One region of the Gottfriedia sp. OAE603 genome, then DNA from elsewhere that is predicted to be linked to it. Evidence: riboswitches for the same ligand, from Rfam matches in the RefSeq annotation. Region 1 holds a riboswitch; the other holds the start of a gene.

Region 1 (8,133 bases):
AAACGTGGCTTTAGAACTCCATGGGTACCTGTAGTCCCAGTTCTAGCTGTTGTATTCTGTGTATATTTAATGCTTCAACTGTCAGCATTTACTTGGAAAGGTTTCGTAGTTTGGTTAGTAATTGGTTTAATCATCTACGCTGCTTACGGTTACAGAAATAGCCGTTTAAATCCAGAAAACAAACTAAATGATTCAGAACACTCAGCTTAATTAAAAAATATCCCATTATAGGCAACTATAATGGGATATTTTTTTTGTTTGAACAGGTATGATATCTTAATAGTTGAATTTATAATAAATATGAAAAATAGAATGAAAATATATGCCAATCAAATGTAGGAGTGAATTGAAATGAGTTATATTATAGGAATTTTGGTTATTTCAATCAGTATTTTAATGATCTATCAATTGACCAAAAAGAATGTATCTTCCTCTAGTCAATTCGGAGTGTATGATCATACCAATTCTGGCAAAATCCCTGAGCATATTGATCAAATACCAATCGTAGAAACAAAACATGAAATACCATACGAGGAAACACCACAATCTACAAATAATTTTGAATCAACGTGAAGGATGAAGAGCAGGAGTTGATGACATGTTCCCCTTAAAAAATTACTATGAATCTTTTATTAAAAAAGACATCATTGGCCTGAAAAGAGAAGTTGCTTTAAAACGTTTGAGTAATTTAACTTGCATGTCAAAAGATTAGCAAAGATACAGTTGATGTTGTACATATTCGCTATTTTACTTGTACTGAAACACTTCAGCCTACTGATACATATTTAGGAACAATAGCGGTTAAATTCGCTAACGGATATGTTATAGATTCAGCAATTTCAACACCAAAAGAAACTAATAATGGGATACCTTTTATATAAGTTTTAGATTCACAAAACATTAGTGACTGCATAAAATGCAGTCTATTTTTTTCGCAAACATTTCTTATTTATTATTGGGTTAAAGCCTATTTAGTGTATAGACTAGTTCCATAGTTATCAAAAAAACATACGATACATTATCCACCTCTCCTAATTGTAATATTGCTACATTCCCCTTACAGGGAAGTTTTTGAAAGCCCCTAAAAATTTAGAGTGAAGGAGGTTTAACGAATGGGTAGTGAATATGGACATCATAACAGCTTTGCTCTGATTGTTGTATTATTCATCCTATTGATCATTGTTGGAGCAGCTTGTTTCGCAGGTGATCATTTTGGAGGCGGCTATGGCGCTTGGTAATAACTAAAAACTATAAAACCTCTTGAAAATATTCAAGAGGTTTTTTATTTACATTTTTTAAAAAAATTTAAGCGTTCAAAACTTCTGATTGTTGATAATTTCTTTCCACCACAATCTTTTGTCTTTTAGCATGAATATATTTCTCAAATCCTATGTAACGATCTAAACTTAATACATAACTACGGTCTAAAGAAAGTAAAATTGCAAAAGCACTGGTATAAAGTGTAAGACTGATTAAGTTCATATTGCCTGAAAGAATAAAATTAATATGCATGAAAAGACAAATCAGTATTGAAGGAAGTAGCATTAAACCTACGATCAATAAAATACCGATTATAATTTGTACAACTGGAATCGTGTAATTAAAAAACATATAATGCTTTAAAGCAAAGTGTTGAATGAAATACTTATAAAATACTGGGACATTAGGCTTTTCAAGTGCCATTATAAAATAATTTTTAATAAAGACGCCAGGTTCGCTATACCAATTTTTTTCTGAAATTTTTGTGATACCAGCAAATAACCATCCTACTCCAAAAAGAATTCTCATCAGTGTAAATAAAGCTTGAAATACCTTTTCTTTTAATTGATGCATCATATTTTCCATTAATTAATCTCCATTTCTTTTGCCTAGAAAAAGAATCCTCTTGGTCTTCATCTAAATATCATGTTGTTACTATCTGGTAAATTTTTAGAGTATATAAGTCGTCTTATTTGCCACCTCATTTATTGAAAACGATTATCAATAACGTTAAAATATTAACAATAATGATAATCATTGTCAATTAGTTTTTTGTGCTTACTTTCTCATTTTCATATATTTTATTTTTCATATTGAATGACTTAACGTTCTGTTAGGTCGTTAATAAAAATAAACCTCCAAAAATGGAGGTTTATTTTTGCAAACTAAGTATAGGTTATTTGTTAAGCTTACCAATATAGACTTTCAATATAGTGGCACTTTGTACATACCTGTATATAATCGTTCTTTTGAAATTCATGTTCACAAATTTTTTGGATATTTATTAATTCTTTTTTCAGTTGATTCACTTCGAATTCTAGCTCTTTTAATTGTTTTGCTATTTGGTTCACCCGGTTCATTCGAGGCTCCCCCATTCAATCATTGGTATATTTCCCCACCATTTTTTCTAAATTGATCAGCCTTTTCTTTTAGACCCTCATCAATCGCTAACTCAAAATCCTTTTCATTTACTAAATCCCTAATATCTTGAGAAATTCTCATACTACAAAACTTTGGACCGCACATCGAACAAAAATGGGCTGTTTTTGCACCCTCAGCAGGTAAGGTTTCATCATGATATTCCATCGCTCTTTCTGGATCCAGTGATAGGTTAAATTGATCTCTCCATCTAAATTCAAATCTTGCTTTTGACAGTGCATCATCTCGTTTTTGAGCTCCTGGATGCCCCTTTGCTAGATCCGCTGCATGTGCTGCGATTTTATAAGTAATGACTCCTACTCTAACGTCTTCTTTATTCGGCAATCCAAGATGTTCCTTTGGTGTTACATAACATAGCATTGCTGTGCCAAACCAGCCAATCATTGCAGCACCTATTGCAGAAGTAATATGATCATAGCCAGGTGCGATATCCGTCGTAAGTGGTCCAAGCGTGTAAAAAGGAGCTTCATTACAAATCTCTAATTGTTTATCCATATTTTCTTTAATTAAATGCATTGGTACATGACCTGGTCCTTCAATCATTACTTGGACATCATGCTTCCAAGCTATTTTCGTTAGCTCCCCAAGTGTTTCTAATTCAGCAAACTGAGCGTCATCATTTGCATCTGCAATGGAACCGGGTCTTAATCCATCACCAAGTGAAAATGTAACATCATATCGTTTCATAATCTCACATATTTCTTCAAAATGAGTATATAAAAAATTTTCTTTATGATGTGCAAGACACCACTGTGCCATAATTGATCCACCTCTAGAAACGATACCTGTTACACGTTTTGCTGTTAACGGTATATAGCGTAAAAGTACACCAGCATGAATTGTAAAATAGTCGACACCTTGCTCCGCTTGTTCGATTAATGTATCTCTAAATACTTCCCATGATAAGTCTTCAGCAATTCCATTCACTTTTTCTAGTGCCTGATATATTGGTACTGTTCCAACGGGTACTGGTGAATTTCTAATAATCCATTCACGAGTCGTGTGAATATTTTTTCCGGTAGACAGATCCATCATAGTATCTGCTCCCCAACGTGTTGCCCAAGTCATTTTTTCAACCTCTTCTTCAATCGAGGAAGTGACAGCTGAGTTACCAATATTGGCATTGATTTTCACATGAAAATTACGACCAATAATCATTGGCTCACTCTCTGGATGATTTATATTTGAAGGAATAACTGCTCTCCCTCTCGCTACTTCAGATCTGACAAATTCAGGAGTAACATGCTCCCTAATTGCGATAAATTCCATTTCTGGCGTAATCAAACCTTGTCGTGCATAATGTAACTGCGTAATATTTGCACCATCTTTTGCTCGTAATGGTTTTCTATCTAGTCCTTGGAAGACCTCTATATTTTTCTGTACAACCTCACTTTTAAAGCCATTATCTTCCGGCTTTACTTTCCGACCTTCATACTCGATTACATCTTCACGCTCAATAATCCATTTTCCTCTTATAGACTTAAGTCCTTTACGAATATCAACTGTTTCGCTTTCATCGGTATAAGGACCACTTGTATCATAAACACGTACAGGAGCGTTTTCCTCTTCCCCAAATGATCCAGTTGTAGGACTTAATTTGATTTCACGCATTGGAACCAACAAGTCAGGTCTTGATCCTTCTACATATACTTTTTTACTTCCCGAAAAGCTAGACATGATTGAAAAATTCATTTCATTTACAGAATTGTTCATTATGATTTCCCCTTTTTAATGTGATTAAAAAGAACAAAATCCAATCCACGATAAGCATGAAAAAAAGCCGTATCTTAAAAATATAAGACCCGGCTAATGGTTAGTTTGACTACAATAGTGATAAATGATCACTACTGTAATAAACGCTAACTTCCCCACGCTGGTATGAACCAGATCAGGTCCTGAGGGTTAAGAAACTTAAAGCGCGTTTCTCTCTCAGCCCAACTAATTGGACACCCCTAGTCAAACTATTCATTTGTACAGACTTAATATAAACCTATGAAGCAATCTTGTAAATCATTTTATTTACCTAAAATTTTACAGGATTGGATGAAAATTCATATCTATACCTGGAAACATTCACTATTTTCACATAAAAAAATTATTTTTTATTATATCTTTAAGTGTCTATTTTGCTAACTTTTGACATAATATTTACAAACTATCATTTTTTTAATCTTGAATTATTTTATTTTTATGCTATGCTAAATTTAATTTTCATAGTGTATTCATCACTAGGGGATCCCTTGATAAGGGCTGAGAATAAAGTAGTTACTTTTAAACCCTCATAACCTGAACAGGTTCGTACCTGCGTAGGAAAGTGGCGCAATGTCTTTTTATGCGTTTATTTGTGTATCTTACAAACCACTTTCCAGTTTTAGGAAAGTGGTTTTTCTTGTTTTAAAACGAAATTTACAATACATACACCCTATTTTTCAAAAAGGAGGAGCAAATTTGAAGCTAATTGCAGTAACGAATAATATGTATTCTGTTCATGAACTTGCTTCAAAGATTATTCAAATACATGATGTTGTTGATTTAGTTCATATACGAGAAAAATCTAAATGCAGCTCGGAATTACATACCCTATTAAATCTTTTAAGGCATAACAAAGTTCCTATGAACAAGATCGTCATGAATGACAGATTAGATATAGCTTTACTTACCAATCTAATAAACATTCATTTGCCAACTCACGGGCATCCGGTCAAGTTAGTGAAAGAACAATATCCAACAATGAACGTCGGTCGCTCAGTCCATTCAGTAGCAGAGGCTATTCAAGCTGAGAAGGATCTGGCCAATTATGTCATTTATGGACATTGCTTTAACACAAATTGCAAAAAAGGTTTACGTCCAAATGGAATTGATCAGTTAACTGAGATGAAAAAAGTTCTTACAATTCCAGTTTACGCAATTGGTGGGATAGCTCCTGATCATCTTCCTATACTAAAAGAGTGTCAGGTAGATGGAATTGCAGTCATGTCGGGTATTTTTTCTTCTGAAAACTCGCGTGATGCTGCTCTAAAATATATGGAGAGGTGCACTAGTAATCTATGAAACAACATTTTGATGTAATCGTAATTGGTGGTGGAATCATTGGATGCTCCATCGCTTATTACTTAGCAAAAGAAAAAATAGACGTTGCCATACTCGAAGCACAAACGATTGGTTCGAAATCAACTAGCGCTGCAGCAGGCATGCTCGGAGCTCATTCTGAGTGCAATGATTCAGAGATTTTCTTACCTTTTGCAAGAAGCAGTCAACTAGCTTATTTTGAACTGAATGAAGAGCTTAAGAGACTAAGTCATATCGACATTGAGCTGAAAAAAGGTGGGATTTTTAAACTTGCTTATAATGACGATGATAAAATCCAATTAGCTTCCCTTCTTTCTCAATCAACGGTCAAGTGGTATGAACCAACTGAAATTCAAAGGAAAATACCTAATATAACAACAGATATAATTGGAGCAGCATATATAGAAGATGATGTAAGTGTCCTACCCATTTCTGTTTGTATGGCTTTTTGCAAAAGTGCACAAGTGCTCGGAGCTACAATACACGAAAATACTTGTGTTTTAGACATTCAAAAAATTGAAAATACATTTATGATTCATTTTACAAATGGAAAATTTACAGCTGATAATATCGTCATTGCAAATGGGGTTTGGAGCACTTCTTTTTTCAAGCAGCTCGGATTAAATAATCGTCTTATCCCAGTTAAGGGAGAATGTCTATCGGTTACAAGTGAACATTTGACGTTGGAGCACACAATTTTCCATGATCATAACTATATTGTTCCTAGAAACAACGGAAAACTTGTTATTGGTGCAACGATGGTTCATAACGAATGGGATGAAAAACCAACCCTACTAGGTATTGAATCATTAATTGAAACTGCCAAAAAGATGCTACCTGATATGACCAAGATGACCATTGAATCATTTTGGGGAGGTTTAAGACCACAAACCATTGACCAAAAACCATATATCGGAAAACACCCTGATGATGACAATATATTTTTTGCAACTGGACACTTTCGCAATGGCATTCTTCTTGCTCCTGAAACGGGCAAAATGATTCGAGATTTTATTCTTAAAAGAAAGATTAGAACTGAGTGGGTAGAAGCGTTTAAAGTGAATCGATAATTTTAAGGCGAGGTGTAAAACGTTTGATCATCCAATTAAATGGCAAAAGTATTCAGCTAGCTGAAAATATTTTCACAGTAAAAGATTTACTTCTTTCTTATCAACTAGAAAATAGAATCGTTGTAGTAGAAGTGAATAAAGAAATATTGTATCGAGAACTGTACGGTACTACAGCTCTTTCAAACGGAGATATTGTAGAATTAATACATTTTGTAGGAGGAGGTTAATGATGTTAACAATTGGAAAACATTCATTTCATTCAAGATTATTTCTAGGTACAGGCAAATACCCTTCTTTTGATATTCAAAAAAAGGCTATTGAGGCATCTGAAACGGAAGTATTAACATTTGCTGTTAGGAGAATGAATATATTTGAGGAATCTCAGCCAAACTTTCTTGAACAATTAGATTTAACGAAATATAAGCTTCTTCCAAATACCGCAGGGGCAAAAACAGCTGAAGAAGCCGTTAGAATCGCCAAACTGGCAAAAGCTTCAGGGCTATGTGACATGGTAAAGGTTGAAGTAATTGGTTGCGACAAGTCGCTCTTACCGGATCCAATAGAAACGTTAAAAGCCTCTGAAATGTTACTTTCAGAAGGATTTATCGTATTACCCTATACATCCGATGATGTCGTTTTAGCAAGAAGACTTGAAGAACTTGGAGTCCATGCAATCATGCCTGGCGCATCACCAATAGGGTCTGGAAAAGGTATTTTAAATCCTTTAAATTTGAAGTTTATTATTGAACAATCGTCCGTTCCTGTTATTATTGACGCTGGAATTGGTTCACCTAAAGATGCAGCGTTTGCTATGGAATTAGGTGCGGATGGCGTGTTACTAAATACTGCTGTTTCTGATGCTGCTGATCCAGTAAAGATGGCTATTGCAATGAAAATGGCTATTGAAGCAGGTAAGCTTGGTTTCGAGGCTGGAAGAATTCGTGAAAAAAATTATGGGGTGGCAAGTAGTCCGATTACAGGGTTGGTGAGTTCTTGATTGGCCGATATATGAAGCAGCAATTATTTTTAGGGAATGACGGACAAGATAAAATACAACATGCAAGTGTACTTGTGATTGGAGCAGGAGCACTCGGCTCATCAATAGCAGAAATGCTAGTGCGTGCAGGCATTGGAGAACTGACGATTGTCGATCGTGATTATGTTGAATGGAGTAATTTGCAAAGACAACAGTTATATTCAGAAGAAGATGCTAAAAATAAATTACCGAAAGCAATTGCAGCAAAAAATAGATTATTAGAATTAAATAGTAGCATAAACATTAACAGTTTTATTACAGACATCAATGCTAAAAACATTGAGGAGTTTGTTAATGAGAAAACTATTTTAATTGATGCAACTGATAATTTTGAAACTAGAATGATTGTAAATGATGCAGCTATAAAATTTGGTGTTCCATTTATTTTTGGTGCATGCGTGGCTAGCTATGGCCTCACATTTACAATCATTCCTGGAAAAACACCATGTTTAAACTGTTTATTAGAGCATATACCCAGTTTACAAGATACATGTGATACTGTTGGTGTCATTAGCCCCATCGTTCAAATTATTACTGCTT
Region 2 (8,133 bases), 280 kb from region 1:
ATTTTTGATACGATTAAACGGGGAGATAAACATGAATAAGTATAAAACTTTATTATTTGATGTAGATGATACACTGCTAGATTTTGGTGCAGCTGAGAAAGTTGCTTTACGTTTACTTTTTGAAGAGCATCAATTGAATTTAACACCAGAAATTGAGTCACATTATAGAGTCATCAATCAGGGTCTTTGGAAGCAATTTGAAGATGGGACTATTGAACGCTCTGAAGTATTAAATACTCGCTTTTCAACTTTATTAAAAGCGTATGGACATATTGTTGACGGAACATTACTAGAAAATAGTTATCGCCGTTATTTAGAAGATGGTAAACAACTTGTTGATGGTGCTTTTGAATTAGTAAAAAATCTACAAAATCATTTCGATCTGTATATCGTGACGAATGGGGATTCACTGACGCAATATAAGCGATTAAGTGCGTCGGGTTTACAGCCGATCTTTAAAGACATTTTTGTTTCTGAGGACACTGGTTTCCAGAAACCTATGAAGGAATATTTTGATTATGTTTTTGAGAGAATCCCAAATTTTAATGTGAACACAGGGTTAATAATAGGGGATTCCTTAAACGCTGATATTAAAGGCGGTCAACAAGCGGGATTAGATACTTGCTGGTTTAATCCTCACAAGAAGCAAAATGATACTGATCTAATTCCAACCTTTGAAATACAAAATCTTGATGAACTTTATCATATCTTAGATGTTAATAAAAAAGTACTGGTTTGATGAAAGCGAAATAGTAAAAAGTAAGTGGAAAGCCCTGGGTTTTTCGCTTTTTTTTATAGTCATTTAGAAAAATTTTATTTAGCTATGCAAGGGCATAAGGTGGGTCTATTTCTCATCATGAGTTTCTCAGTCCTCCTCATCCAGATAGATTATATCTCGATCAAATAAAGAAGAAAATGGACTGCATATTATTAAAGAAATACGGAATAGCTCTCAGCAAATTCATATATGCTAAATAAATTTTATAATTAAAGTTGAATCCTCAGCTTTTTTATTTATTTTAATTTCCTTGATTATGGAATTAGTTTTAAAATAATATTTTAATATATTTTATTAAGTGAATATTAGTTCATATTCATCACATTTTTTTTAGTACACATTAATTTAAACCTTATCAAGTGATTAAAATGTTAAATTTTAACAGTGGTTTATAAATATTAATCTTTATGAGTATTTATAGTTAGTCTAGATAAAAAATATCTTTGACTATCTAACTAATTAAGTATATAGTCTATTTGAAAATGATTATCATTCGTGTTTAAGGGGAATGAAAATGAAGAAAAATTTAACGAAATTAATTTTACCATTACTACTTTGTTTATTACTTGTTCCATCTAAAATCTTTGCAGCAAGTCCTGAAGAAGATTTAACTAATGCAAATGCATTTATTGAAAGTGCTATTCAAGCATCTCAGAAAGGAGACTTTGCTTCTGCTGAGAAGGACTATAAAAAATTCAATGATGAATGGTTAGCCAAAGAAGATGGGATTAAAAATAAGTCAATTGAAGCATATGGCAAAATTGAGGAAGCGATGGGAATGGTTCAATTCTCATTAGCTCAAAAGACAATCAATCAAGATACACTTGTTACTTCTTTAAAAGAATTGGAAGCAGTAAATGAAAAGTTCATTACACATCAGTTCGCTGAATCCAAAATTAATATAAAGAATACGGGTAGTGTTGAAGATTTAATACAAATATTAAACAATGCATTATCAAACTTAAAAGAAAATGATGTATCTGGAGCAAAATCAGAGATAGATCAATTTAGAAAATCTTGGATTAGTATTGAAGGGGTAGTATTGACACAATCCCAAAAAGTTTATACAGATGCAGAAAGAGATATGGTTACTTCATACGCAATGCTGTCTGCTAAAACACCTGACATTAAAGCAGCAACTAAAACGATAAAAGATATGCGAGATTATCTTTCACCTTTAGCAGCTAAAACTAGTTATACAATGTTAGATGCAATCACAATTTTATTAAGAGAAGGATTAGAGGCCTTACTTGTTGTGGTAGCTTTATTAGGATTTATAAGAAAGTCTGGTCATGAGAAAAAAACTAAGTGGATCTGGTTTGGAGTCGGAGCTGGATTAGGTGTAAGTATAATATTAGGCGTTATCGTGAACTTACTATTTTCAGCAGGTGCTTTTGGAAGTAATAATTTCTTAATTGCAGGATGGACCGGAGTATTTGCTGCAGTCATGTTGCTTTATATGAGTTATTGGCTTCACAGTAAATCGAATTTAAAACAATGGCAATCTTATATTCAAACCCAGAGTACGAAAGCTTTAAACACTGGCAGTTTATTATCACTTTCAATTCTTTCATTTTTAGCAGTATTTCGTGAAGGAACTGAAACAGTCTTGTTCTTTATTGGTATGGCTTCATCTATAAAATTAACAAGTTTATTAACGGGCATTGTATTGGGGGTTCTCATATTAGCGATTCTAAGTTACTTAATTTTAAAAGTTGGTTTAAAAGTTCCGATGAGACCATTTTTCCTTATATCTAGTCTTCTTATGTTCTATTTATGTTTCAAATTTACGGGTATGGGCGTTCACGGTTTACAATTATCTGGATTATTACCAGCGACGCAGGCACCAATACCAACAGTGGATTTCTTTGCCATATATTCTACTTGGGAGAGTTTCATACCACAAATTATACTATTACTTATTGCATGTATCGTTGCAATTTTTAATAGATTTTCTAATAAAAAAAATGAAAAAAAACAAAATTCGGGGGAAATTGAACATGTTATCTAACAAAAAATTAGTTTTATCAATGACTTTAGCACTATCATTAACTTTATCTGCATGTGGCACAAAAGAAGATAAATCGATTAAAAGTGGATCAGATGATATGATTCAAACACTTACAGATTTAAAATCGCAAGTTGCTGATAATGATGAATCAAAAGCAAAAGAAAGTGGAGAGGCACTTGAAGAGTCTTGGGAAAAATTTGAAGACTCAGTAAAAGATAAAGATGCAGATCTTTATGAAAAGGTTGAAACTCCTCTACACATTATTGAAGCCGGTGTAAAAGTTTCTCCACTTGACGCAGATACTCTTAACGAAGCTGCAGATGATTTAAATGATGTTCTTAATGAAGTTAAGGACTTAAAATAATACTAAAGCACCCCAAAGGGTAGATTCTTTATCGATGGTCTACTCAATGGGGAGTAAGCCTGTAACTATCCTTTCAAAAGTTTTTATTTAGAATGGAATAAATAAGTCTAACTACTTGAATTTAGTAATAGTATTAATTAATATGATATAGAATTACAATTTGATATTTTGAATAGTACTAGGGGTGCCGTAAATGGTCGGCTGAGATTAAGACACAATTGTCTTTGACCCTTTAACCTGATCTGGATAATGCCAGCGTAGGAAAGTGAGCGAGTAAATGCATATTTTTATGTATTTATAACATTGATTTGTTCGAGCACAAGTCCCTATGGGGATTTGTGCTTTTTTGTTTTCTAAATCAATCCACAACTTCTATCTGTTAGATCAAAAAAGTCTATTCATTAAATAGGAGGAAAGAAATTGAAAAAAGTACTGACAATTGCGGGGTCCGACTCGAGTGGTGGAGCTGGAATTCAAGCAGATTTAAAAACGTTTTCAGCTCATGGTGTGTTTGGTATGAGCGTAATTACCGCAGTGACAGCTCAAAATACACAAGGGGTATTTGCAGTTCAAGACATTACACCAGAAATGATTGCAAATCAGCTAGACGCAATCTTTACTGATATTGAAGTTGATGCAGTAAAGATTGGGATGGTATCACAAATTGATACAATTAAAGTCATTGCTGAGAAACTAAGACAATATAAGCCGAAGCACATTGTTGTTGATCCAGTTATGGTTTCTAAAAGCGGCTATGATTTATTAAGTCCAGATGCGAAAGAAGCTTTAATTCAAGAACTGATTCCATTGGCAACTGTCATAACACCTAATCTTCCGGAGGCAGAAGTTATAACAGGTAGAAACATTTCAACGATTAAAGAGATGGAAGAGGCTGCTATTTTAATTCACTCATTAGGTGCTAGCGCTGTTCTTGTAAAAGGTGGTCACTTAGAGAACGATGCAACAGATATTAGCTATGATGGATACGAATTTACTTATTATAAGGGTACTAGAATAGTAACTAACAATACTCATGGTACTGGGTGTACTTTGTCATCAAGCATAGCTTCTAATCTAGCGAATGAATGTCCATTAAACGAAGCGATTAGTAAAGCAAAAGAGTACATACAACTAGCAATTCAACATTCATTCTCTATCGGAAAAGGTGTAGGTCCAGTACATCATTTTTATTCGATGTATCAAAAGGCGGGGATACAGCATGTATAAACTAACTGGAAAGTTAACAAAATGGAACTTCGCAACACTTTGGTTCGGAGCAGCAGTTTCAATCGCTGAAATTATGACAGGTGCGCTTATTGCACCTTTAGGTTTTTCAAAAGGATTGACTGCTATATTAATCGGTCATCTACTAGGTACGCTACTTCTTGTATTAGGTGGTGTCATTGGTTCAAGAGAGCGTTTAACAGCAATGGAGTCTACTAAAATATCATTTGGACGTTATGGTAGTTATTTATTTTCTATATTAAATGTATTACAGCTGCTAGGCTGGACAGCAATTATGATTGTGACAGGAGCCAGGTCTATTAATGTAGTAACTACATCTGATTTTCATTTTAACCAACCTTGGGTTTGGTGTCTTGTAGTTGGACTATTAATTTGTACATGGTTATATTTTGGTCAAAATGCTTGGAAGAAGTTAAATAGTGTAGCAGTAACACTATTATTTTTACTAACGATTGTATTGTGCTTTGTCATTTTTAAGCATAGTGAATTACTTTTTGAACCAGGTACTTCAGAGATGTCTTTTGGTGCCGCAGTTGAATTATCCGTTATCATGCCATTATCATGGCTACCGTTAATAAGTGACTATACTCGCTTTGCTAAGTCAACTCGTGAAGGTGCAATTGGAAGTTTTGTTGGTTATATGGTTGGTAGTTCATGGATGTATGCAATTGGACTTGGAGCTGCGCTAGCATTTAATGAATTTGATCCAGTAGCAGTCTTAATGAGTGCAAATCTTGGTTTGTTTGCAGTTGGGATCGTTGTGTTAGCAACAGTTACGACCACTTTTATGGATGCATATTCTGGTGGTATTTCATTGACAACTGTATTTCCTAAATTAAATGGAAAGCATGTCGCAATCGTACTAACAATCATAGGAACAATACTGGCCACCGTATTTCCGATTGAAAAGTATGAAGGATTTCTATATTTGATTGGTTCTTTCTTTGCACCCTTGTATGCAATTTTGTTAACTGACTATTTTATTTTAAAGCGTACAAAGATTAGAAAAACCCTAAGGGTAGACGGGGTTGCAATGCTTATATGGGTAATTGGGATATGTATCTATCGTAAGTTTGTACAATTTGATAGTTTTCTAGGTGCAACTGTTCCTAGTATGGTTGTCATTGGTGTGATTTATATTGTCGTTCAATTTGTTATAAATAAATTTGCTAATCAGCAAGTAGGGGGAAATAAACATGTCAGTTCTTAATGAAATCAGTCAGTTAATTGAACAAGTAAAGGATAAAAAACCATTAGTACATCATATTACAAACTATGTAACGGTTAATGATTGTGCAAATATGGTTCTTGCGATTGGTGGTTCACCCGTAATGGCAGATGATTTAGCAGAAGTAGAGGAAATGTTGGCCTTTGCATCAGCACTTGTCATCAATATTGGTACGTTAAACGAAAGAACAATTCAATCAATGATCACGGCAGGTAAAAAAGCAAATCAACTAGGAGTCCCAGTTATTTTGGATCCAGTTGGTGTAGGAGCTACTACTCTTCGAACAGAGACAGCCGCAATTTTATTAAAAGAAGTTCGTTTCGCGGTCATACGTGGAAATATGTCTGAAATAAAAATGATTGCAGGATTAAACGTGCAGATTAAAGGCGTTGATTCAATTGCGAGTGAAGAAAATGGTATTGAAATTGCAAAAGCTTTGGCAGTGAAATTAGGATCAGTAGTAGCGATTACTGGTGCTGTTGACATTGTTGCATCATTAGATCATGTTTGCAAAATTTCAAATGGTGATAAAATGCTTGCGGATGTAACAGGAACAGGCTGCATGAGTACATCGCTGATTGGAACATTCGCTGGTGTAACAAAAGACTATTTCCTTGCTGCTATTGCAGGTATTACAATCATGGGGTTAAGTGGTGAGTTGGCAAAAGAACGATTAACAAAGGACAAAGGAATTGGAACATTTAAAGTAAATTTATTTGATGAAATCTCTAAAATGTCAGCAGAAACATTGCTAAATGGAGGTAAAGTTAAATGAGTCTATTGAGAAATAAAGTTGATTATAAGCTCTACCTGGTTACAGATCGTGATGTATTAGGAAAAAGAGATTTAATCCAGTCAGTTGAAGCTGCAATTAAAGGTGGCACGACGATTGTTCAGCTAAGAGAGAAAAACTGCAGTAGCTTAGATTTTTATGAACTAGCTCTTAAGGTGAAAGAAGTAACATTAAAATATAATGTACCACTTATTATCAATGATCGATTAGATATTGCACTCGCAATTAAAGCTGATGGTCTACATATTGGTCAAGAGGATTTACCAATCACGGTAGCAAGGGAAATCGTCGGAAAAGATATGATCATCGGAGTGTCCGCTACGACTTTAGAAGAAGCACTTCTTGCACAAAAACAAGGTGCTGATTATGTTGGCATAGGGTCTGTATATCCTACAAATACAAAACTAGATACAAAGCCTGTTTCATTAGAAGAACTACATGTAATCCGTGAAGCAATTTCGATTCCAATTGTTGGGATTGGCGGAATTAATGAAGGCAATGTAACAGATCTGATGGAAACGAAAATAGATGGTGTTGCAATTGTATCTGCCATTTTAGGAAAAGAAGATATTAAAGCAGCTGCAGAAAATTTCATCATTAAAATGAATGATTAATCGTAAAAACTATCTTATCTTTATGGTAAGGTAGTTTTTTTATTAGTAAATATTAATCGAAATGAGGTAGTCATGAATAAGTTTTTCTTATCATACCTCATAATAAAACGCTATTTTTAAACCAATCTTTCAAATTGTAAAATGAAGGCAAAGGTTATAGAAGAGGTGATTAGCGTGAAGGCAGTTGTTGTAACTGAGTTCGGGAAACCAGAAGTACTAAAGTATGTTGATTTAGAAATCCCTACATTCAACTCAAAGCAAGTGTTAATTAAGGTAGAAAAAGCCAGTGTTAATTTTGCAGATATAAAATCAAGATACGGAAAAAAAGGGCAAGGCAAACTTCCATTTATTCCAGGATTAGATGCTGCTGGTGTTATTATTGCTGTTGGAAACGAAGTAACACAATTTAAAATCGGAGAGAAAGTAGCGGCATTTCCAGTTGGTGGCTCATATGCCGAATACGTAGTAGCAAATGAAAATTTAACATTTCATATACCAGAAACAGTCGGATTTGATATAGCTGCAGCGTGTCCAACTGTTTCTTTACTTTCATATAAATTATTAGCAGATTTAGCCAGAATTGAAAAAGGTGAGACGGTCCTTATCCATTCTGCAGCTGGAGGAGTAGGAACTACAGCTATACAGATTGCTAAGATTTTAGGTGCAGGTAAAATCATAGGAACGGTTGGAAACGAAAAGAAAGCTACAGTTGCACAAGCTGCTGGTGCTGATCAAGTTATTTGTTATGAAAATGAAGACTTTGCTAAAAAAGTAAATGAACTAACAGACGGCAAGGGCGCAAATATTATACTAGATTCAATAGCCGGTAGAATATCTGAGCAAAGCTTACATTGTTTAGCTCCATATGGCCGACTCATTCATTTTGGAAATTCAAGTGGGGAAGTAGGACATTTTAATACACAACAGTTGCATTCAAGTTGTCGATCGATTTTAGGGTTTAGTTTAGGCACAACTAGAAAAGAACGCCCTGAATTATTGAATGATACGGCTAAACAAGTTATCAACTTCATTGAAAAAGGCCAATTAACGATTAAAATTGGTCATCAATTTTCTTTAGAAGACGCCGAGAGTGCTCATAG

What was found. A riboswitch is a leader RNA that binds a small molecule or an ion and turns the genes downstream of it on or off. The one in region 1 is predicted to bind thiamine pyrophosphate.
Region 2: linked by a shared signal. The riboswitch ahead of thiD (bifunctional hydroxymethylpyrimidine kinase/phosphomethylpyrimidine kinase) and the one ahead of ABID96_RS03450 (thiamine phosphate synthase) in region 1 are both predicted to bind thiamine pyrophosphate.

The regions. Positions count from the first base shown of each region.
Region 1 covers NZ_JBEUNN010000001.1:682,567-690,699, reverse strand. Annotated here, with positions in the region: gene bcaP (branched-chain amino acid transporter BcaP) at 1-210, shown strand, start outside; gene ABID96_RS03475 (hypothetical protein) at 352-573, shown strand; gene ABID96_RS03470 (YjcZ family sporulation protein) at 1,113-1,238, shown strand; gene ABID96_RS03465 (DoxX family membrane protein) at 1,306-1,845, opposite strand; gene ABID96_RS03460 (hypothetical protein) at 2,169-2,339, opposite strand; gene thiC (phosphomethylpyrimidine synthase ThiC) at 2,359-4,134, opposite strand; TPP riboswitch at 4,267-4,382, opposite strand; TPP riboswitch at 4,639-4,748, shown strand; gene ABID96_RS03450 (thiamine phosphate synthase) at 4,867-5,469, shown strand; gene thiO (glycine oxidase ThiO) at 5,466-6,557, shown strand; gene thiS (sulfur carrier protein ThiS) at 6,581-6,784, shown strand; gene ABID96_RS03435 (thiazole synthase) at 6,787-7,554, shown strand; gene ABID96_RS03430 (ThiF family adenylyltransferase) at 7,551-8,133, shown strand, end outside.
Region 2 covers NZ_JBEUNN010000001.1:403,606-411,738, forward strand. Annotated here, with positions in the region: gene ABID96_RS01880 (YjjG family noncanonical pyrimidine nucleotidase) at 32-739, shown strand; gene ABID96_RS01890 (FTR1 family iron permease) at 1,293-2,789, shown strand; gene ABID96_RS01895 (hypothetical protein) at 2,779-3,153, shown strand; TPP riboswitch at 3,324-3,434, shown strand; gene thiD (bifunctional hydroxymethylpyrimidine kinase/phosphomethylpyrimidine kinase) at 3,574-4,380, shown strand; gene cytX (putative hydroxymethylpyrimidine transporter CytX) at 4,373-5,608, shown strand; gene thiM (hydroxyethylthiazole kinase) at 5,595-6,401, shown strand; gene thiE (thiamine phosphate synthase) at 6,398-7,033, shown strand; gene ABID96_RS01920 (quinone oxidoreductase family protein) at 7,208-8,133, shown strand, end outside.